2 linked regions of the Mastigocladopsis repens PCC 10914 genome follow. The protein of the gene in region 2 binds, or shares a complex with, the protein of the main gene of each other region. Links are inferred from orthologs where the notes say so. Each region holds a gene or a part of one and is shown on either strand. Other genes may lie near its edges.

Region 1 (16,665 bases), 4.2 Mb from region 2 along the record:
GTTTGAATTTGCTAGCTGTCAGTCAAGATGGCAAATTCCAAATTAATCCTAACCCCAACAAGCGTCTTGAACGTGGTTCTGCAATGGTTGTAATTGGCTGCAATAAAGACATTAATCGCTTACCCATTTAAAAGATTGTTAGTTGTTAGTTGTTAGTTGGTCATTGTTGAAAAGCGCCACTAACCACTAACCACTAACCCTTCCACATTATTGACTTGTACTTTGTGTAGTCGGCTGTTGTTCCTGTGTTTCCGCAGGATTTGCTGGTTGAAGTGGCGTTTCTTGTAGTAGTGCAGGTGGTAATTGTTCAACCGAAACAGGTGTGTTGCTGGTGTTATCTTGTGTTTCCGTAGGAGTTTGTGGTTGAGTTGGTATATCTTGTGCAGGCTTCACCTCGTTACTTGTGGGGGTTTGAGTTGGCGAAGAAGTTGCGGTTTTGCTAATTTGAGGTTCCTTTTGTCTTTGCATTTGAGCAATTTGCTGCATTAACTGCTCAACCTTGTCAGCTTGCTCAATGTTACCCTGTTCACGGTACTCGTTACGGGCACGTTTGAGAGCTGAGTGAGCAATCTTATAGTCACCCTGGTTGTACAACGTGACTCCCAAGTTATAGTAAGCCGCAGCATTATTGGGTATGCGACGAATAGCTTCTTGATAGGTGACAATAGCCTCAGCCTTTTGACCTTGGGTTGCCATAAGACTTGCCATGTTATTGTAAGCCACGGCGTTGTTAGGATTTAGCTGTAAGACTTGTCGATATGCAGTGATAGCTTCCTGCGTTTTTCCTTGTTGTTGAAGGGCAATTGCCAGGTTAAAGTAAGCATTGGCATTGCCGTTATCAAGATTAATGACTTGCTGATATGCAGCAATTGCCTCTTCGATTTGTCCTTGTTCGTAAAGTGCTAATCCCAAATTATAATAAGCCGCTGCCATTGTTGGATCTATCACTAAGGCTTGGCGATAAGCTGTGACCGCAGCTTCTTTTTGTCCTTGTTTGTGCATAGCTAATCCCAAATTATAATAAGCTTCGCCCATATTGGGATTAATCCTAATCGCTTCAGTATACTCTTGCACTGCTATATCCCAGCGATTTTGCAACAACATAATATTACCTAAGTAGTTGCGTGCCGCAGCTAAGTTGGGGTCTTTCTGCAAGGCTTGACGAAAAGCATATTCTGCTGCTTGTAAATCTTGGCGAGAATAGCGCATAACTCCCTGCTGGAAGAAGCTAGCTGCTTCTAAATTTTGAGAGGGAACCAAATTCTCAGCAAGTAGCTTGCTTCCTGGGAATTCAGTTATTGTTGGTATCGTCAACACTAAAAAAACTGAGGAGCCAAAAAGCGCCACTTTGGAGCAACTGAGGAACCACTGACAAATGTGATATTTTTGAGACATAACTGGCAAACCTGCACTTATTGCTAGATGCATATAAGCTCAGAGTACCCAGCAAGAAACTAGAAATTGAACTGTTACAAACTTAATTTGCATGGGGGAGTGGAGGAGTGGAGGAAACGAGGCGTGGAGGAGTTAACATGCGTTAACTCTTGTTCCCCCCCTCTCCGTCTTCTTCTGTTACGGCTTCTGGCAAAATTAACATTGCATCGCCGAAGGAATAAAAGCGGTATTGAGATGCTATGGCTTGCTGGTATATTTTTAACAAACGTTGCCGACCAATTAAAGCACTGACCAACATGAGCAAGCTGGAACGCGGTAGGTGAAAATTGGTAATCAAACCCTGTACGACTCGCCATTTGTAGCCAGGGTAGATAAACAAGTCGGTTTTGCCACAAAATGGTTGTAACTCGCCTTCGGCTGCTGCTCCTTCTAATGCCCTTGCGACTGTTGTACCTACGGCAATAATCCGACCGCCAGATGCCTGAGTTGCACGGATTTGCTCTACTGTTGAGGAAGGCACTTCAATCCATTCTTCATGCATTTTATGGGTCTTTATGTTCTCCACTTCCACAGGGCGAAATGTCCCCACCCCAACGTGTAATGTTACAAAAGCTTGATTAATTCCGCGATCGCGTAACCGTTTTAGCAATTCTGTTGTAAAGTGAAGCCCTGCTGTGGGAGCTGCGACTGCTCCTGGATTTCTAGCATAAACTGTCTGATACTGTTCGCCTTGGGCATCAGACGCATTGATATATGGTGGTAGAGGGACTTCACCAAAGACATCTAGCAATTGCACTAAGGACATTCCCTCTGGCAAGTCAAATTGTAACAGACGCCCACCAGTCACCTCGTCTGTTTCCAAAACGGTGGCAGTGAGGGTATGTGATGGGATACAAGAAGAATTATTTTCTCCTCCTCCACTCCTCCACTCCTCGTTTCCTCCACTCCTCGTTTCCTCCACTCCCCCACTCCTTCCCAAGGAGATATCTCTCGGTTCAAAAATAACCTTCGCTCCCCGTTTGAATCGTTTTCCAGGCTTGACTAGGGCTAACCAGCAATTATGCTGGCGCTCTTCTAACAGCAACACTTCTATTTCCGCACCAGTAGATTTACGACCATACAGCCGCGCTGGAATGACTTGTGTATTATTCATTACAAGTAAATCTCCCGGGTGTAGAAGCTCTGCCAAATCTCGGAAAATGTAGTGTAGAGGATCTGTTTGAGTACCTGTATTAGAAGAATTGATTACCAACAGCCTAGAACTATCCCTAGGAACCACTGGATTTTGAGCAATGAGTTCTTGAGGTAATTCATAGTCATACCCAGATAAACAACTATTTAATTCCAAGTCTTCTTTCTTAGGGCTAGATGTTGGGTTTGAATTGCTTTTTGCTAGTTGTTGCTGCATTTGTATTTAAATTCTCTTAAACAAACAAGTTTTAGCTGTTCTTTGGAGAAAACTCCAAGTTATCACCGCTCAATTTCTTTCCTAACCTTAAGATGGATGCTGTGAAATAATACCTAAACACCTGTATGAAAATTGGGTAAACCTCCCCATCTAAAAACGGGGGCTTTTACCCTAGCGGATACTAGGGTCTCTATACTGATAATAAAAGAGTAGGATTGGCTTTGATCCCAAGCACCACGATGGAATACTTGTATTACCTGGCAAATGCCAGTCTAACTCTGAGGGTTGTTCAATTCTTGCATGGTAAACCCCAAATACCTGTTTCTTTTCTCACCGTAATTCATCAGATTGATGGTTGGGTCGTTAGGATCAAACTAAAGAGTCACGTCTCGCCTGAAGAACATGGCAACATGAGAGCTTTTTTAAGTGAATTAGGAATTAGCTACGAGCCGCCGATGCGGGTACAAATGGCACTTTGGAGTTTGGAAGCGGGACAGTGTCCAGTTGACGTGATGCGTCGCTACCAGGTAGCTATAGTCTCTCATGGTAAACCGGAAAAAGAGGAAATAGAGGCGTTCCGGCAACAGTTTGTTAGAGGATTAGGCTATTGTCCAGAAACGCTGGCGTGATACTGTTGAGTTTTAAGCCTGCTATGTTCAAGATTATGGTAATGAGTAATTGGTAATTGAGGTGTTTTCTCCATTACCGATTACTCTATTACCGTTGGCTTTAAATCACATGAAGATAAACTTGAATACCTAGTAGAGACTGTACTACACGACTAAAAGGTAAATCCCTATATTTATTTAAGTATCAAAAGCTGCTGGAATGTATTCTTGTAGCATCAACAGATGTCCACCCACTGATGAAGTAGGTAACCTGAGTTCGGGATAAGGAAAGGGACAGGTAGTAAGCTGAAAATAACGTCAAATCCAGCACCTGTCCTATGTTTAGTTTAGAATCTTTGTTCTGCCATGTAGATGATTTCTGTAAGGGGTTTGAAAGCCAATGGCACAAGAAGCTGTTGATACATGGAGGAATAAAACGGATTCGGGCTAGAAGTCTGTGTTTGAGTGAAATAATGACGATACTAATTGCATTTCATCAAAATCACTACCGGAATTTCAAGCATTTTTATTTGAATCATGTCAAACAACAATGGAGTTGTGCTTTTCCGGCGCTGCCGAGTTATCAACGATTCATTGAATGGATACCATCAACCTTGATACCTTTGTGCGTTTACCTGAAGCATTGTTTTGGACAGTGTACGGGTATCGGTTTTATCGATTCAACATGTCTGAAGGTCTGCCATAATCGTCGGATTTCTCGGCATAAGGTTTTTGAAGGTTTAGCCGCTCGTGGAAAGACTTCTGTGGATTGGTTTTTTGGTTTTAAACTTCATATTGTCGTCAATGAACTTGGTCAGCTTTTAAATGTGACTCTTACTCCTGGTAATGTTGATGACCGTCAACCTGTTCCCGATTTACTGAGTGAACTTTTTGGCAAAATTTTTGCCGATAGGGGTTATGTTTCTCAAAAGCTGGCTTGTCAACTATTAGAAGACTTCGGCATTCAATTTTTTGCCAAACCTCGCCGTAACATGAAAAACAAGCTCATGCTTCTCCATGACAAACTTTTATCCCGTAAACGCTCGATCATTGAGACCATTAACGACCAACTTAAGAATATTTCTCAGATCGAACATTCTCGACACCGAAGCCCTGTTAATTTCTGCGTTAACGTTCTCTGCGGATTAATTGGTTACTGCCATCAACCTAAGAAACCCAGCCTTCAGATGGAGTGGCTTTTATCTCATACAGCTTAACCCGAACTCAGGTTAGGTATGGCTTCTGGGGAGATTGTCACCGCAGCTAACCCTTGTGATATCGGTTGACAGGATACAATAGCGACATCAAATCGGCAAGGGTAGTTTGCCTTTTCAGGATATTTAGCTAAAAACATCAGGGCTGTATCCCATAGTTTTACTTGCTTGTGTTTTGTGATGGCGTTTCTTCCTCCTGCATCCCAATTCTCTCGGCTGCGAGTTTTGACTTCGACAAATGCCAGTACGGGAGATGAAGAAGCTTTCCCCTCATCCTTTGCTTCTCCTGCTTCCCCATAAAATTGGGCAATGATGTCAATTTCTCCGTTACGGTAACGCCATCGACGGTGCAAAATCACCCAACCTTTGGATTGTAACCATTCGGCTACCAGGTCTTCTCCTGCGATACCTATATCGAGATAATGATATGGAGGATGGTTCGCCATGAGCAAAAAGTATGATGAGTAAGTTCAGTAATCGGATGTGGGTAAGCATACTTAGTTTATCGCTTTGGATTGTGATATGTGTCACAGCGGTTGTAGGTTTTGCAGGTTTTGCTCCAAAAGCTTTAGCACTTGACTACAACAAGGAAAGCTTGATAGAAGTTGATTTTTCAGGACGTGACTTAACAGACTCCAGCTTTTCTCATGCCAATCTCAAGAGCAGCAACCTCAGCAATACTAATTTACGCGGTGTCAGCTTCTTTGCTGCAAATTTGGAATCAGCAAATCTTGAGGGATCTGACCTCTCATATGCCACTTTAGACTCGGCTCGTCTCATCAAAGCAAATTTGACAAATGCTGTGTTGGAGGGCGCTTTTGCTGCTAACGCCAAGTTTGACAGTGCCATCATTGAGGGAGCAGATTTTACTGATGTGCTGCTGCGTCAGGATGAGCAAGACAAATTGTGTAAAGTTGCCAAAGGCACTAATCCAACGACAGGACGCGACACCCGCGACACTTTGTTTTGTCGTTAGCTGACAAAGAATAAGCCTCTTGCAAAAGTCAAGAGTCATGAAAATGGAACCACAGATGCACACAGATTAACACCGATATTTATCTGTGTGCATCTGTGGTTCAAAAATTTATAAATCGTATTAAGAAGCTATTTGAGACTGGATCTGCTGCTTAATTTGTTTCACAATATTAGCCCGATCATAATGGCGGCTCGCCGCCGCACGAGCTGCATCACCCAAACGCTTGCACAAATCATCATTCCGCAACAGTTCCAAGCACGCCTCAGCAAAAGCTTTGGGATCATCGCGCATTAGAAATTCCTGTCCATCTTTCATTTCCAATCCTTCTGCCCCTATGCTAGTTGCGACAATTGATTTGCCATAAGCAGCGGCTTCAATCATTTTGACGCGCGTTCCTCCTCCGGAAAAGATGGGACAGCACACCACACGCGATCGCTGATAAAGTGCATCTAAATCATCCACAAATCCTGGAAACTCAACACCTGGAACTCCTTTGTTATAGCTACGAATACTTTGCGGATAAGGTCCTGCTATGATTAACCGAGCATTCGGCATGACTTTATGGATATGAGTCCACACTTGTTCGATTAAAAAGTTGGCGGCGTTCATGTTGGGGAAATAGTTGTAGCCTCCCAGTAGGAGTAGAGTGGGTTCCTTTGTCATCGGTTGTGGTTTTGGAATGGCGATCGCGTTAGGTACACTCACAACATTGGATAATCCTAAGCGCTTTGTCAGGTAGCGGCGATCGCGCCCTGAACACACAAACGAGCAACGTGCTAAACGAATCGCTCGCATCTCACCCCAAAAACGGGCTGGTACTTGCAAGTAATATAGCTGCGTTACAAGCCCAGTGGGTGGCTGCCGAATTTGGCGCATGAAACTGATATGTTCAATATCATCCAAATCAAGAAAAACAGGTGGCAGAGGTTGTTGCATCTGCATGACTGCACTCATTGATGAGAGCCTATGGACAAAAATTGCATCTGGTTTTCGGCTCAAACAAGTCTCAAGTGCTTGTAACTGCTGCGGTGATCTCAAAAAATCTGACTGTTTGAAAAAGTTGAAAATGCCATCCCACTGCTGTCGCCACTTAGGAACTGAGTTCTGCTCCGCCTCTATAGGGCACAGATGTAGGTTAATCTGAGTTTGCCAGTGTTGGGAAAAGGTACGTTCTGTTTGGGCGATGATATCTGGAGATAGCTCTGTTTCTGGTGGCACAAAAAACAGCATGTCTACTTGACCAATTTCTTTAATGGCATCAATAAACATTGACATGCGTTTGTATACACCTTGGGTACAAGTGCTTAAGTCACTGGGAAAGTGAATAGAGACAAATAAAATTCGCATGAGAGGTTTGCAAACTCCAACGTGTACATACCCATTTCACCCTCAGTAAGCACACAGAGGAAAGAGAAATCAGAGAATTTTAACGCTGCTAGTACTGTGGGAATATTTGAAACCGCTCTTCAATCCTGCTGGATTATCGGACATATTGTATCTTCCGGCTTTGTTGGTACACTGTCCCATCCTGACAGTAATCCCCTCAATTCATCTTGCAAGGTCAATAACTGTTCAATTTGTCTATCTATTTTTGATATCTTATCTTTCAGCTTCTGTTGAATTTCATCACAGGCAGATTCGCCTCCATCATATATTTGGAGGATTTCGCCAATTTCTTGCAAGCTTAAACCTAGGTTTTGAGCGCGTTTAATAAAGGAAAGACGGGTCACTATATCAGATGAAAACTGGCGAAAGCCTCCCTCGGTTCGTCCTGACGAATGAATTAAACCCTGACTTTCGTAATAGCGAATTGTCCTAATAGAAACTCCGCTTAAAGCTGTTACCTGACCAATTAAAAGCAGTTCCTTATCTTGAGTTAACACGGTAGAGTTCCCTGTTGATAGAGTTTCTTTGGTTTTTTATGACACCTAGAACAGACGACAAACAAAAACCGACTATTAACTGGGAATTTTCAACAAAATCTTTCCTGAAGTGATTTTACTCTCCAGTTAACTAGAGACTCTAGTATAGCATGACTCTACTGAGAAATAATAAATTGCTCATGCTCATGCTGCCATTGATAAAATTCACGTATTTGTTGAATCTATCAGCTCAAAAAAAGAAGTGGCAAAGCCACTTCTATGCAATTCCCAGGTAGAACCTAAGAACAAGTATAACTTTTATAAGAAATTTAAATAGTATAATTCTACACTTATTAAGTTTTATGTGACTCCAAAAAAGTTTCTTGAGTTCAAAGAAGATGAACAAATCTTGGTATTCCTGATAAAAACGATCTTGACCTGTAACAGGTAATGAGATGATCTTAGCGGTCAGCAAAATTTGCTCAGGAAAATCAAGGAAACCCATGAACAGAAAACTTATACTTAACTTACTGTCTAGTTCCTCTATTTTTGTATCGCTAATGTCTACGTTGGCAGTTATCAATCCTGCACACGCTGCTAACATCCAACGATTAACCCACACAAACGATGGTCGTACCTGTATAACTAGTCCCCATGCTGTCAACTCTATGGTATGTATCCGAAATTCACAGAGCAAGCCAGCATCTTCCTCTACACCTGCTTCAACCGTGACTACAGGTAAGACTGCCCAGAATATTGCTTCGCTAGAATTTACTGAAGAGGAAAGTGATGCCGCCATTCAGTTATTTGGCTGCGACTGTCCAGCTTGTATAAACTCTTTACGCCAACTGCGTGGGACTGGAAATTTGGTGTATTAGGATTTTCTCCTTGTCGCGATGGCACGTAAGCGCAAAGCGCAGGCTACTTCATGTGCGTAGCGTGTCCGTAGGATTCAGTGCCCGCCAAGGGCGATTGCTGCAAAGATTGACTGATTGTTCAATATTGAGGACTTAGGAACGCTAGAGCCGACACGAGGGAAAGCCTCTCCCAGTGCTGGTTCACCAACTCCGTGGTTCTCCTTCTCGGAACTTACACTCACCACGGCGGTGACTCCTGAGGACTCAAAACTCCCAACTCGTAACTCCTGAATTACTCCACCACCTCATTCACTGGGAACCTATCAATGAGCTGTGTAGCGCGATGAGCATTGCGCTGTAAGGATTCCGATAAATGAGGTACGTGGGGAATTTGCGATAGTAAATCTAACGTCCGGCGTAAAATTCGCACCACATCACCTTCATCTAAACTCGTATTTTCACAAATTTCTACCCATTCCATACCTAACGCCCACTGCTCAACTATGGCTATTAACTCAAACTCCAACCACATTGGTAAAGCCACATTATAACGACGTTGCAGTTGGAACATCTTGCGGCGAATTCCCCGCAATCTTGATAAAGCTTCTGCCACTTCATCACTGAGGTCAAAGCGAACCATGCTATCTGGACGTGGGGTTTCTGTCACCAAAGCCGCGATCGCAGCTGCTAAATGATGTGGATCTAGGTTATCTAATTCTCCACTAGCAAATGCTAACCCCAACCACAATTCATTCTCTCCCCGAATGGCTGCAGCAGTTTGCCCTAGTCGCGTGGGAACTAACTTATCCAGACATTCAAAGTACTGCAAAATTTCAATTAAATTGAGAAACTCTTCCCAATTGCGCTGGGACTGTTGCTCTACTTGTGCTTGCATCTGTTGAATTTCAGCTTCAAGTTCAACAACCTGTGTTCTACGTTTAAAAATACTGACAGCGTTGCCTGATTGATGTAGAGGATGAGTCTCTAATTGCTCTTGCACAGCAACAACGCGACTGAGTTGTTCTGCAACTTCAGGAGCCATATATGCTGCTTCGCTTGGGTCGGGAATCTGTTGGGCTATTGCTGCTGTTTCCTCGTTACCAAGAAGCGATTGTCCCCGTTTCAACGGCATCTCTGCTGGTGGTAGCAACTCCGCAGGCACATCAATTCGCGGCAGTTCTGCATACAAATCCATCACATCAGAGGCTGTGGTTACATACCAGCGGTTATCTCGCCCTAAGCATACCAGGTAACAAGTTTGACCAGAACCTGGCGTTTTCCCCACTAACACCGCTGTTATGGGTGCAGGCATTGTGAAGTTTTTACTCTTGAGACTCAAAAGCGTTCCCGACACTGCAAAGTCCAACATCATCCCCAATTCCTCTTGTCGGGATTCCTGCGCTTGCTCTTGCAGAGTTTTCAATAGCTGGCGTTCTACTCGCAGGCGTTGCCGCAATTTCTCATAAATAGCCAGTTCCCCTTCGTCAATAGCAGAGATTTGCGCCTGAAGTTGGGCTAATTGTGTTTGCAAGTGGGTTATGTACTCGTACTGCGGTCGGAGGTGCAAGTTTGCCAAGTACTGCCCAAAGCTGCGTTCTATGAGTTCCTTGGCTTGTTCCAGCGTATGGGTTTGCAGTAAGTTCAGCACCATGCCGTAACTCGGCGTAAATTGGCTGACTAGGGGGTCGGGTTGGGATGTTGCTAAGTACGCCGCTTCTTTCGCTCCTTCAAAGGGAGTTTGCAGCGTCACCACATGACCTCGTTCATCCATACCCCGGCGACCAGCCCGACCTGCCATTTGCAGAAATTCCGAAGCATTCAACAGGCGATGTCCAGTATCGGTACGCTTGGAAAGCGTGGAAATAACTGTTGTCCGGGCTGGCATATTAATTCCAGCTGCTAGGGTTTCGGTGGCAAATACGACTTTAATTAACCCTTGCTGAAAGAGTTCTTCTACCAGCACTTTCCACGCAGGTAAAATCCCAGCATGGTGTGCGGCTATTCCCCGGTACAAGGGTGCAATTTGTCCAGAACGTCCTGCTTCCGGATTACGGCTTAAAAATTCGTCAATTTGCCAGCGCAATTGCTGCGACTCTTCCGCATTGACTAGCCACATATCACCCACCTCTGTCACCGCTTTATCACATCCCCGGCGGCTGAAGATGAAGTAAATTGCTGGCAGCATATCCCGTTCTTCTAGCTGGCTCAAAACCTGAATCATGCTAGGAGACTCTGCTTTAACATTAGCTCTGCTCTTGTCTTTATCTCCTTTTTTCTTCCTTTTGAGCAAGCGATGGTTAATTTGGGTTTTGTCATCATTAAGGAGGGGAAACAACCCTTTGATGTTGCCAAAGTGAAACTCCAAAGGCACTGGGCGATGATCGGAGTATATGAGGTCGGTAGGACCGTGAACTTGATTTAACCAGTCGGTGAGTTCATCACTATTGGCAACAGTTGCTGAGAGGGCTACGAGTTGAATTTCACGGTGGCAATAGATAATAGATTCTTCCCAAACTGTTCCTCGTTGGCGGTCGTTCATATAGTGGCACTCATCGAGCACCACCGCCTCAACGTCTGCTAATGAAATGCCAATTTGCCCAATAGGTGTGCCATAGAGCATATTCCGGAAAATTTCTGTGGTCATCACCAAAATTGGTGCATCTCGGTTAATGGAGGCATCTCCAGTTAACAGTCCAACAAGGTCAAAGCCAAATTTTTCGCGAAAGTCACGTAGTTTCTGATTGGATAGCGCTTTGAGGGGAGTCGTGTAGAACACTCTCTTGCCTCGCGACAGGGCGCGATATATGGCGTATTCTCCCACCAATGTTTTGCCTGAACCCGTAGGCGCACACACAACGACGGAACTTCCAGCATTTAGGGAGGCGATCGCATCCTTCTGGAACTGATCTAATTCAAAAGGGAATATCGAACTTGGGTCAAGTTCTGGAGACAGCGCAGGGTAATTCACTCAATCACATTTGCAACCAAAACTGTTTACTATATTAACTACTCTTTTGTCAACTTCGTCATTAGTCATTAGTCATTAGTTTTTCACTAAGGACAAATGACAAAGGATAAAGGACAAATAACTATTTTCCCAATTCTTGTGAGCGAGCTGTGGCGGCTTTCACTGCTTCTATTAAAGCTGAGCGAAACCCTGAGCGTTCTAACTGAGCAATACCAGCAATTGTTGTCCCGCCTGGGCTGGTTACACGGTCTTTGAGTTCTGCTGGGTGTAATTTGGTTTCATGCAGGAGAGTTGCTGTTCCTAGTACAGTTTGCAAGGCAAGTTGATTGGCAATAGTCCGAGGTAAACCTGCTGCGACTCCCCCATCAGCAAGCGCTTCCACAAGCAGTGCTACATAAGCTGGACCAGATCCTGATAGTCCCGTGACTGCATCCATCAAGTTTTCTGAAACTTCTACAACTTCTCCCACCGCGCAAAAAAGTTGCTTCGCCGTCTCGTGGTGGTTTGCTTTGGTATAAGCCCCTAGACATATGGCGGTCATTCCTGCCCCTACAGTTGCTGGGGTGTTAGGCATTGCCCGAATGACTGGTAGGCTGGGAAAAGCTGCTTCCAACTGACTTAATGTCACACCTGCCAAGATGGATATCACCAGTGGCTTTGAATCGCTACCGATGACATCTGCCAATTCTTGGGCGATCGCACTAAACACTTGAGGTTTGACTGCCAAAAATACGACTTCTGTGGTTGGTGTGAACACCAGACGATTATCGGCTGTGACAACAACACCGTATTGGTCTTCCAGAATACTTTGGCGTGAGGTTTGTGGTTCGCTGACTAGGACTTCTGATGGTTGGTAAATTTTACGAGCAATAAGGCGGGATAAGAGCGCTTCTCCCATTACCCCGCCACCAATCAATCCAAATTTTGTAGTCATAAATCATAAGTCAAGGGTCAAGGGTCAAGAGTCAATATCTTTGGACTCTGGACTATGGACTCTTGACTAATCACTAATTTATGTTTATTGTGCCATCCTGTTGCCGTCATTTCCCCAGGCTGGATTTGGTCCTGTGGAACGTGAGGGACGCGCTGTGGGTTGCGGTACTTCATGAAGAACTCCTGACTGGGTGCTAACTTGCACGCAGCTTGGTGTAAACAAAAAGATGCTTTCGCCGATGCGTTCTTGGTGTCCATCAAGCGCGTAAGTACCACCTGCTACAAAATCTACTGCCCGTTGTGCTTGATCCGGGTCCATTATTGTTAAATTTAATACTACTGACTTACGCTCTCGCAAAGCTTGAATTGCCTGGGGCATTTCTTCAAAGGTGCGTGGTTCTAACACCAATACTTCTGAAATCCCATTTATTGCTCCTGGCATACCAATAACATTACTCATCGGCTTTGATCCCGCTGCTACATCTGTTCCCATTGTATGCATGGGTTCGCGCCAGCGTCGATTTTGAGCAGTGGGTTCTTGCTGCGGTGCTGGTTGAGCATTTTGTTCCTGATACAGATTTTGGTAGCTCTCTGCATCAGGTTCTTCTTCATAGTACTCGTATTCTACTTGCTCATTTAGACCTACGAAATCTCTCAGTTTGGAAAATATATTGTTCATGGTTTACGCTCCTAGTGCCAATCACTTTAACCAATATCGTAAAAACAGATACTATCAATCTTTACCCTTGCAAAGGGCAGACAATTCAGCCATTCTATCGCTGCTTGTACTTTCTACTCCAGGTTTTCGTTTGAACAAACGTTCCTAGATGGTCTGTCTATCTTTTGTAGGCAACAATGAGTCAAGATTATATCTTAACTAATTGGCTTGGGGAAGTTGTTTTCCGCCACTATTGTGTTGAGTTTTGCTTTTGTCAATACTATATCCTTTGTCACCAATTGAACCAGTGTGTCCTGATTTTTTCTCTACAAAATGTTATAAGACATCTGAGAAGCTCACAACCTGAGTAGGTCTTGTAGTTTTTATGACTTTTAAAAATCAGACGCTTGCTGTTGACATATTTCTGACTCTTTGAGTCGATTTAAGCAGAGCGTCCAAACAAGATGGTTCCTAGTCTGACCATTGTTGCACCCGCTTGCACTGCCAATTTGTAGTCATCTGACATCCCCATAGAAAGATGCTGCATTTGAATGTTGGACCAGTTTTGTTCTTGGATCTCTTTCGCTAGTTCACGAGTGCGATTAAACACATCAAAAATTTCTGAATCATTTAATCCTAAGGGTGGTATTGTCATCAAGCCCTGAATTTGTAAATTTTTGCATTGATTCAGGCTTGGTAAGTCAGCTAACAGTTGTGATACGTTCCAACCTGACTTAGTAGGATCGCTCAGTATTTTGACTTGCAGACAAACCTGGGGACTGACTTCTATCTGTTGCGCTAATTGGTTTAAGCGTTGGGCAAGCTTCAAATTATCTACAGAGTGAATCCACTGGAATTGTTCAATGGCTTTTTTGGCTTTGTTGCTTTGCAAATGTCCAATAAAGTGCCAGGTAATATCTGATAAGTCTTGCAGCTGGGCTTGTTTGCTAGCTGCTTCTTGGATGCGACTCTCGCCAAAATCCCGAATTCCTACAGCATAGGCACAGCGCATGACTTCGGGAGAGACTTGCTTGGTAACAGCAATCAACCGGACTGAATCTGGTAGAGAGGAACGAAGGGCTATAATACGTTCGCTAATCGAACTGCTCATTGGAAGGTGCGTTGGAAAACACTCTGAAGCTGATCGTACTCCTGAGATTGCCCTGTACGACGCAGGTTACGCAAGCGATTTTCCATCATCATTCTCGCCTCAGTGCGTCCAATGGGCTGAAACTTCATACCTTTGACATCAGTTGCCACTAAAAAGAATAAGCGTTGGGCATACAGTGTTGTGAACAACTCTTGGTTCTCATCTACCATACAAATCCTATAGAGCAAACCCCAAGTTGGATGATTTATGTAAGTTTCCGAGTTGTCTGAGTTCATTTAATACTGAGGGATGAGTATATATATTTTTGCAGTTGAATAGAAAAAATTTGACGATAATGGACACATTTCGCCAAAATCTTTCCTGAAAATGCCAAAAAACCCCAAGCCAAGAGTCATCGATTAATAGCTTTGAACTACAGACTCAGGATTTAGGACTCATTCACTTTTGAGTGATAACCATTGTTAGTGCCTTAAGTTGTGCTTGAGCTTTGTGCAGAGACTCATACCATTCTCTCTCGGGATCGCTATCTGCAACAATACCTGCTCCAACCTGTCCCCAAACAGTGTTAAGTTGGGAGTAAGACGTTGCGCCCGTAAGGGAGTGGGAACTGGTCAGATGGGGAAATACACGAGAATTCCTCGTTGTCTTCCTTGTCCCCTTGTCTGTTTTTGTCGAGGGAGCGAGCAGGAGAGTGCGGATCAAGATATTTAAGTCTAAGTTACCCCGCCAATCTAAATAGCCGCAGGAACCATAGAACAAACTACGCCGCATTGGTTCTAGTTCTTCAATAATTTCCATGCAGCGGACTTTAGGGCAACCTGTGATCGTGCCACCGGGGAACATGGCGCGAATTAAGTCAAGGGCGTTGCAATCAGATTTTAAGCTACCTTTGATGTTGCTGACAAGATGCATAACGTGGCTATAACGCTCAATTGTTAGCAATTCGTCAACAGCAACAGTTCCCCATTCACACACTCGCCCTAAATCATTGCGTTCCAAATCGACTAGCATAATATGTTCAGCGCGTTCTTTGGTACTGCTGAGTAAATCTTGTGCTAGTTGTTGATCGTCCTTTGGGGTGACTCCACGCGATCGCGTTCCAGCAATTGGTCTTGTAGAAACACGAAATGTCTCGTCTGGACATTTTTGCAGTTGGACTAACCTTTCTGGTGAACAGCTCATAACTTCTCCCCAAGGCGTTTGCCAATAGCTTGCAAAAGGAGAAGGATTGATCTGCTGCAAAGCACGATAAATTTCCCAACCAGAAGCCGTTGTCTGTGCTTCAAATCGCACTGAGAGATTCGCTTGAAAAATGTCTCCAGCCTGAATGTATGTTTTTGCACGATTGACCGCTGCTTCGTACTCCTGTTGAGAAGTCCACAAATGAGGAGTGAGGAGGACAGAGGGAGGGGAGGAGGAGAGTGGGGGATAGATTGTCTCCTTGTCCTGTTGTCCCTGTTCCAACTTCTTTTCCAACTTATCCAATCCTACAGGGTTAGTGGCGGCGAGCCAGAGAACTTGCTCCCAGTGATCTAAGATGGCAAAACACTCTGGTTCGTACCAAAAAGCCACAGGAAACGGTAGATTCTCAGATTTGTAACGGGGTAGCTGTTCAATTTCCCATGCGATGTCGTAACCCAACCAACCTAGCCAACCACCTGTGAAGGGAAGATGGGGGGAGTGGGGGGAGCAAATTCCCTCTTGTCCTCTAAGTAACTGTTCCAGAAACGGCAAAACTTGTCCAAGTGGTGGTGTCCATATTTGCACAACTCCATCCACTATCCGAGGAGCGCCTGCACAGATAGAATATCGAGTTAGTTGAGGACGGTCTAGTGATGTTGGGTAGGGGCTTTCTAGGAGAGTGGCAATTTTAGGTGAAGAGGTAGAGGTATGGCGAAATAAGGCTGCGAAAACATCAGAGCCAGTACGATTTTCTAAGGGGAGCGATCGCCAATACCAAGGTTTTGTCATAGTGTTTATCGGCTAAACAAACATCGGATTGGACAAAATGACAGCTACGTCCCTTAAAATTTAATATGATAGCGGTTTTTGGTTGAATCAAACACAAGAAATAACCATTCAAACCCCTCACAACTTTTTTTCCCTCTGCGCCTTGTGCTAAACAACTTAACCATACTTGATGCACTCCGCTTCGTGCAGCAGTAAATCCTGGAAGACCTATGTCTTTATTCCGCTCTTGTCCGTTGGAATTTACTGCTACTTGTGTTATGTTAAATAGAATTGGGCGATTAGCACAGTGGTAGCGCACTTCCTTCACACGGAAGGGGTCACTGGTTCGAGTCCAGTATCGCCCATTGATTTAGTTAGTACCACTTGGAACAACACTATCAATCTCGCTCTCCACTTGCTCCCACATCTTGCCTAGCTTGGGTAGGACGATACTGCTAGCAGAGTTAAGTCTGGATCGAGGATACCTCAGTCATCTAGCAACCATGACAACAATAACGACGTAGTCCCTACGCCATTTACCTCGATAACTTGCTCATCATCTTCCCTTATGGTACATTTATACTAATATAGAGAGTATGGAGTACAAGCGAAGCCAGCATTGAGAGGAAGATGTTAAAGCCCTTCTACAGCATAGGTGGTGTTGAAGTTTAAGATATCTAGACAAACTTCACAATACGCTTAAATCTCTCGTCATAATAAGATTT
Region 2 (6,976 bases):
GATTTTTTTGACTAAAAAATAAGCCGTGGTTTGACCTTTAAAACCACGGTTTTTTATCGTTGAAAAAGTGATAATTCACGACTCATTTTAATGGACCACAAAGAACTCTACTCAGGTCTAATTCGACTTCACATCCTTCATCATGCAGTTCACGAACCTATCTTTGGCCTGGGCATCATTGAGGAGTTAGCTCGTCATGGCTACAAATTAAGTCCCGGAACCCTTTATCCAATGCTTCATGACATGGAGCGCAAGGGATACCTGCACTCCACCGAGGAGCGTTCAGGACGGCACTCGCGCCGAGTTTACCGAGCAACCCCTTTAGGTAAAGAGGCTCTAGAGGATTCTAAACAGAAGGTTAGAGAGTTGTTCGGAGAATTATTTGAGGATCACTCCTGAGTTTCCAAGAATTGCTTAAGGTGAGGCTGATTGATATTAACTCCTAATTCCTCAGCTTTTTTGAGTATTTGCTCACGGCTTAACCCCTCCTTGGTGGCAAGCGCTATCAGAGCCAGTGCATCAGCTCTTGCCCCTGCACCGCAATGGAATAAAATTGGCGTTGGTAAGGCTTCAATCTCCTTGAGAACCTGATTTGTTAATTTATCGTCAGCCTGCCTAAGATTTAGTGGAACATTCACGTAATTAAGCCCTGCGACTTCAGCCTGTTGCTGCTCGTCAGCAAGAAAATCCGCTTCATCAGGCGAACGTAAATTAACGACAGATTTGAATCCCTCTTGAGCCGCTTGTTGCAAATCTTCAGGAGTTGGTTGCCCTGCTGTGTAGAATTCTTCAGTGATCTTTTTGGGGTTCGTCATACATACTCCGGTATTTTGCTAGGAATTGCGTAACTGCCTTTAACCAATCATATAAGACATACGTCATTTGATATATAGAAAAACGATATCGGTTTGCGATATTGTTAGTACGTAAACACGAAATATCAAAAATGCTGCTGCAATCTCTAGCTCACCAGGAGGTTTCTTGTGTCTGGTAAAGCGGTAACACCTCAACTGCAACGAGAGTTGGGAGTGGTGGGTGCAACCATGATGGGGCTGGGGTCAATTATTGGCACCGGCGTGTTTGTGAGCATAGCTATTGCTGCCGGGATTGCTGGTCCTGCTGTGATTCTTGCAGTAGCACTTGCCGCCTTTGTCGCTACGTGCAACGGTCTTAACAGCGCCCAGCTTGCTGCCAATCATGCCGTTAGTGGTGGAACCTATGAATATGGCTACAAATACCTGAATCCTTGGTTTGGTTTCACAGCTGGCTGGATGTTTCTTTTAGCCAAAACTGCTTCTGCTGCCACTGCTGCTTTGGGTTTCGCTAGCTACTTGCTAACTACGACAAATTTGATGGGGCGTGGCTTGCTCGTTCCCACGGCTCTTTTGGCTGTAGTTGTACTCACCACAATTGTTTTGAGCGGGATTCGGCGCTCTAACCTCGTCAACATCATCATCGTATCCCTAACGCTGCTCTCTTTAGGCTTCTTTGTTATTGTTTGTTTCCCAACTGCGATCACAGTTGGTGCTGAAAATTTAACGCCCTTTTTCTCAGGAAATGCCGCATCAGTACTCCATGCCACGGCTCTGATGTTTGTAGCTTACACGGGTTATGGTCGCATCGCCACAATGGGTGAGGAAGCAAAAGAACCGCGAAAAACCATTCCTAAAGCGATGATTGTCTCCCTGTTGCTGACAATGGTGCTTTATATAACAGTAGCAGCAGTTGGCATTGGGGCAGTGGGAGCAGGTGTGTTGGGCGTGACTGAACAAGCACAAGCTGCACCTCTGGAGGTAGCCATCCGCAATATTGCTGGTCCTGCTGCTGGTTGGGTGGTGACGATTGGTGCTATGACTGCCATGCTAGGTGTGCTACTGAACTTGATTTTGGGATTATCCCGTGTCGTACTGGCAATGGGAAGACGCCGGGATTTACCTGGTTTGTTTGCCAGACTTAATCAATCAGGAACCACACCAGTTTTAGCTGTGGTGCTTGTGGCAGTTGCGATCGCGGGCTTGGTTCTGATTGGAGACGTAAAAACGACATGGTCATTCAGCGCCTTTAACGTTTTAATTTATTACGCCATTACGAACTTGGCAGCACTACAATTGCCACCCGAGGAACGACTCTATCCCAGATGGTTGGGTTGGGCAGGTTTAGCTTCCTGTGGATTCCTAGCCTTCTGGGTAGAACAGCAAATTTGGCTAATTGGTTTAGCGCTGATTGTTGCTGGGCTAATCTGGCGTACTCTAGTACAAATCCTAGCGCGAGACTAAAAGCTGTCAACCTCGTAAAGAATCAATAAAAACGCTGTAAAACTTGTTACGGCTAAAATACCGTACAAGTATGTATTTGGTAAAGTATAGGTAAAATTGAAAAAACAAATAGAATAGAGAGCGAATCGCATATCATCCAAAGCGCTCATCAATAAATCCTATGGAAGTTTTAGAACTCAAACGCGAAATCGAAACGTTGTCTCATCGCCTGGGTAAAACCCAGGACTATCTTTGACATTCCTGCACTTTCAGCCAAAATTCAAGACCTGGAACAAATAGCAGCCCAACCAGAACTGTGGGATGACCAAACTAAAGCACAGGAAATACTCCAAGAACTCAACGACCTGAAAGCGCATCTGCAACAGTATCATCAGTGGCAAGCGAGTTTAGAGGACACGAGGGCAGTATTAGATCTGTTGGAGTTAGAAACAGATGAAGGGCTACTGGAAGAAGCAGAGTCTACTGTCACTACGCTCAAGCGCGAACTAGACCAATGGGAGTTACTCCAGTTGCTTTCGGGTCCTTATGACGAAAAGGGCGCAGTACTCACAATCAACGCAGGTGCTGGTGGTACTGATGCTCAAGACTGGGCAGAAATGTTGCTGCGGATGTACACCCGTTGGGGAGAAAACCACGGCTATAAAGTGCAGTTAGCTGAACTTTCTGAGGGTGATGAAGCGGGGATCAAATCCACGACAGTAGAAATCACTGGGCGCTATGCCTACGGTTACTTGCGTTCAGAAACAGGCACGCATCGTTTGGTGCGGATTTCGCCATTCAATGCTAACGGCAAACGGCAAACCAGCTTTGCTGGCGTGGAAGTGATGCCCCAGATAGATAACACTATCCAACTGGAAATTCCAGAGAAGGATTTGGAAGTCACCACGACTCGGTCTGGTGGTAAGGGCGGACAGAACGTCAACAAAGTAGAAACCGCAGTGCGAGTTGTTCACATTCCCACTGGTATTGCTGTACGTTGTACAGAAGAACGCAGCCAATTACAAAACAAAGAAAAAGCCCTCGCGCGCTTGAAGGCAAAACTGCTGGTGATTGCTCAAGAGCAACACGCTAAAGAAATCGCGGAAATTCGGGGTGATATGGTAGAAGCCTCTTGGGGTAACCAAATCCGCAACTACGTGTTTCATCCTTACCAAATGGTGAAGGATTTGCGAACTGGTGCGGAAACCACTGCGATCGCGGATGTGATGAACGGCGAAATCGATATGTTCATTCAAGCTTATCTACGGCAAGAAAACCAGCTAGTAGAGGCTTCTGCATAGTTAGGGAAAGGGATACAGGTTAGGCTTTTTCCCTGTTCTATATTCCTGAAAGGGGCAGAATGGCAGCTTGATGGTATGGTAACTGTTACATTATTAGAAGAGTTTGTTAACAAATTATTATGAGCAACTCTCCTTCTACGGAACATAGACCTAGCGAACATAAACCTAGCTACGTGAAACTCGCAATGCGAAACATGGTGCAAAAGGGCGGCACCTCCTTAAAGCATTTTATACTGACCACTGTAGGGCTTTTAGCAGTCCTTGTGGGTCTTGCTTACCTCACTCGCTAACGACATCATACCTAGGCTTAGGAGACTTTGTAGAGAAGTGCGAGTTGAACTGTATGTAGAGGATTGTTATCATGAGTTATCCCAGCCAAAAGTTGTAAATAGGGAGACAGATACCCAAATTGCAGCTGAAACTTGGAAAAACTGGTTTGAGCACTGGTTGGAAATACTACACCCGAGTATTCCTCCAGCACCAAGTTATGAAGTTGGGCTACGTTTAACAAATGACGACGAAGTTCGCACGCTTAACACCCAGTATCGCCACCAGAATAAATCGACAGACGTTTTATCCTTTGCGGCACTCGAGGTAGACTTTCCTCAGCTAGCAGAAATGTATACCGAGGAACCACTGTATCTCGGTGATATTGTTATTTCTGTTGAAACAGCTCAACGGCAAGCCCAAGAGCAGGATCACTCTTTGCCAACAGAGCTAGCGTGGTTAGCCGCTCATGGGCTATTGCATCTTTTAGGTTGGGATCATCCTGAAGAAGAAAGTTTGGAGCGAATGCTAAAGCAGCAAGTAATATTACTGAAGGCAATAGGTATTCAGATTGACTTGGAAGAGGAATTATTTACGAATTTATTATAGGTGTTATTCTGTATTTGATATCTAAAAATTCTTCCATTAAAAATCGCAGATAAGTTCATTAGGTTATTAATATCCCCTGAAATCCCCTCATTACCCATTATGCTATGTGGTTTTTATGCCTATGTCTCAACAAGTTTCGTCTCCACCACAAGTTTCGTCTCCACCAACACCAAATCGCATAGAAGCAGTTGTGACCAAACAACGTGAACTGTCATGGCAAGTAGCCTCTAATTTATTTGTAAGTTTTAAGTATGCTTGGTGTGGAATCAGCTACGCTTTTCAAACTCAACGCAATTTTCGGATTCACATTAGTGTCGGCGCTTTAGCGATTGGCTTGAGCGTTTTTTTACATCTTAAGCCTGTGGAAATATCGGTTATTGGAATAACGAGCGGTTTAGTTTTGGCGTTGGAATTACTCAATACTGCGATTGAGTCAATTGTGGACTTAACAGTTAAGCAGACCTACCATGAATTGGCAAAAATTGCCAAAGACTGCGCTGCTGGTGCTGTGCTTGTCTCTACTTTCGTAGCGGTGCTAGTAGCTGCTACGCTCTTACTTCCTCCCCTGTTCTCCTTGGTTTTGTCCGCTGTACAGTCTTAAGTGCTAAGTTTAATACGGTTTTTCATTGGCTGGACGCGACTTATAGTGTCTGTATCAAGATGACTTAAACACCGATTAAAATCTTTTGGTGACAATCAATCACAATGATCTGATTGGTAGAGACCAGGAGCTATAATTTGTGATTATAGTTATCGATAATTACGACAGTTTTACCTATAACATAGTTCAGTATCTGGGAGAATTGGCGGCTGAGTTTCCGGTAGTAGGTGATATTCAGGTTTTTCGTAACGACAAAATCACCATAGATGAAATTTGTGCGCTACAGCCAGATGGACTCGTCATTTCCCCAGGACCTGGTCGCCCAGAAGATGCTGGGATTTCCCTAGATGTGATTTCTCTGCTGGGATCAAGCTTGCCGATTTTAGGGGTTTGCTTAGGGCATCAAAGTATTGGTCAAGTGTTTGGCGCCAAAATCGTTTCTGCGCCAGAGTTAATGCATGGGAAGACGTCTCAGGTCTATCACACCGGCGTAGGAGTCTTTAGCAATTTAGAGAATCCGATGACCGCAACCAGGTATCATAGTTTAGTGATTTCGCGCGATACCTGCCCAGATGTGCTAGAAATCACTGCTTGGGTTGAGGATGGCTCAATTATGGGAGTGCGACATCGGAACTATCCTCACATTGAAGGCGTCCAGTTTCACCCAGAGAGTGTCCTGACAACTTCAGGGAAGCAGCTATTGCGAAACTTTCTACAACAATTGCAGTCTCGAGAGATGAATCCATGAAACGACGACAGTTATTGGGCTACGCAGGGGCGGGATTAGTAACAACGTTGATTACTAACTTGGGTTCCAACCTTCAGGCTGATGCCCAATCTGGCGGTTCATTATCAGTTCAGTGGTTGGGTCATACTAGCTTTTTGTTTACTGGTGGCGGAGTAAAAATTCTCACAAATCCCTTTCGGGCGGTTGGGTGTACCGCAGGCTATCGTGCGCCAAAGGTTGCGGCTGATTTAGTGCTGATTAGCAGTCAACTACTGGATGAGGGGGCTGTAGAAGAACTTCCTGGGAATCCAAAGCTGATTTACGAAGCAGGAGTTTACGAGTTTAATGGCATTAAGTTCCAGGGAATTGCCATAAACCATGACCGTAAAGGTGGTAGGCAATTTGGTGTAAATACGGCTTGGCTTTGGAAGCAAGGGGGAATTAGCATCCTTCATTTAGGAGGAGCCGCCGCACCCATTTCCATTGAGCAAAAAATCCTCATGGGGCGTCCTGATGTGGCGCTAGTGCCTGTAGGAGGTGGTTCTAAGGCTTATAACGCCGAGGAAGCAAAGCAGGCAATTCAAACCCTCAATCCCAAGATAATTATTCCTACCCATTACCGTACACAAGCTGCTGATACTTCTAATTGTGATATTTCACCATTAGATGACTTTCTGAGTGTCATGAATGGAATGACAGTACTTCGTAGCAGTAGTGACACAATTACTGTTAGCATCGGTAAATTACCCGAGAATGGTGCGATTCAAGTTTTGGGTTACAAGTTTTAACAGTGATTTAAACAGTGATTTGATTCTTGTGGGGTAGGCGAGACGCCTGCCTTTTATATTTCGCGCAAAAAGGTTTCCCTCGATACCAATCCTATGTGGAGTTGCACATAATGAGATGCCTGAAATACTGATTAGGCAAAGAATTTATTTTGTGCTGCCTTAAATTAAATTGGTATGAACCAGTAGCGGTGAGGATAATTTAGGTGCTCGACAGTTATCATTCCTGCTAAAACAATAAGCGATCGCCCAAATCCCACCTCCCCCCACCATCAACAACTACAAACGATAGAATCGCAATGGTGCTATCGAATCCACCCCAACCCGATGAAAGCTGATCGCAAACCAATCCCTGAACACACCTCACCCACCTTTCAACGCCCCGAACTCCTTGCCCCAGCAGGTCACTGGGACTGTGCTAAAGCTGCTGT

What was found.
Region 1: the proteins of MAS10914_RS0108455 (region 2) and MAS10914_RS0126960 are in contact, whole or in part, in a solved structure (PDB 8RP0), measured with the Escherichia coli proteins. The link is inferred for Mastigocladopsis repens PCC 10914 from one-to-one orthologs.

The regions. Positions count from the first base shown.
Region 1 is NZ_JH992901.1:5,597,019-5,613,683, forward strand. Bases 13,696-16,656 are described here. They hold MAS10914_RS0126960 (anthranilate synthase component I), read right to left. Parts: upstream 15,962-16,656; coding sequence 14,429-15,961; downstream 13,696-14,428. Other genes in these bases: MAS10914_RS0126950 (YggS family pyridoxal phosphate-dependent enzyme), read right to left, coding at 13,696-13,990; pipX (transcriptional coactivator PipX), read right to left, coding at 13,987-14,265; MAS10914_RS35100 (hypothetical protein), read right to left, coding at 15,906-16,268. In the rest of the region: MAS10914_RS0126880 (potassium channel family protein), read left to right, coding at 1-131; MAS10914_RS0126885 (tetratricopeptide repeat protein), read right to left, coding at 208-1,395; tRNA preQ1(34) S-adenosylmethionine ribosyltransferase-isomerase QueA, read right to left, coding at 1,538-2,803; MAS10914_RS0126895 (hypothetical protein), read left to right, coding at 3,043-3,432; MAS10914_RS0126900 (IS982 family transposase), read left to right, coding at 3,750-4,628; MAS10914_RS31210 (YraN family protein), read right to left, coding at 4,625-5,071; MAS10914_RS0126910 (pentapeptide repeat-containing protein), read left to right, coding at 5,086-5,601; MAS10914_RS0126915 (glycosyltransferase family 4 protein), read right to left, coding at 5,722-6,876; MAS10914_RS0126920 (heavy metal-responsive transcriptional regulator), read right to left, coding at 7,068-7,484; MAS10914_RS33275 (hypothetical protein), read left to right, coding at 7,967-8,341; MAS10914_RS34705 (hypothetical protein), read right to left, coding at 8,416-8,565; MAS10914_RS0126930 (DEAD/DEAH box helicase), read right to left, coding at 8,613-11,288; proC (pyrroline-5-carboxylate reductase), read right to left, coding at 11,410-12,222; MAS10914_RS0126940 (cell division protein SepF), read right to left, coding at 12,307-12,900; more of MAS10914_RS0126950, read right to left, coding at 13,322-13,695. UniProt on the Escherichia coli protein: Part of a heterodimeric complex that catalyzes the two-step biosynthesis of 4-amino-4-deoxychorismate (ADC), a precursor of p-aminobenzoate (PABA) and tetrahydrofolate.
Region 2 is NZ_JH992901.1:1,403,765-1,410,740, reverse strand. What follows is about bases 4,069-6,976. They hold MAS10914_RS0108455 (anthranilate synthase component II), read left to right. Parts: upstream 4,069-5,172; coding sequence 5,173-5,781; downstream 5,782-6,976. Other genes in these bases: MAS10914_RS0108445 (U32 family peptidase), read left to right, coding at 6,873-6,976; MAS10914_RS0108450 (MBL fold metallo-hydrolase), read left to right, coding at 5,778-6,548; MAS10914_RS0108460 (diacylglycerol kinase family protein), read left to right, coding at 4,554-5,033; ybeY (rRNA maturation RNase YbeY), read left to right, coding at 4,069-4,432. Also shown: MAS10914_RS0108485 (PadR family transcriptional regulator), read left to right, coding at 91-399; MAS10914_RS0108480 (beta-lactamase hydrolase domain-containing protein), read right to left, coding at 390-815; MAS10914_RS0108475 (APC family permease), read left to right, coding at 984-2,276; MAS10914_RS32680 (DUF3285 domain-containing protein), read left to right, coding at 3,676-3,846; more of ybeY, read left to right, coding at 3,884-4,068. UniProt on the Escherichia coli protein: Part of a heterodimeric complex that catalyzes the two-step biosynthesis of 4-amino-4-deoxychorismate (ADC), a precursor of p-aminobenzoate (PABA) and tetrahydrofolate.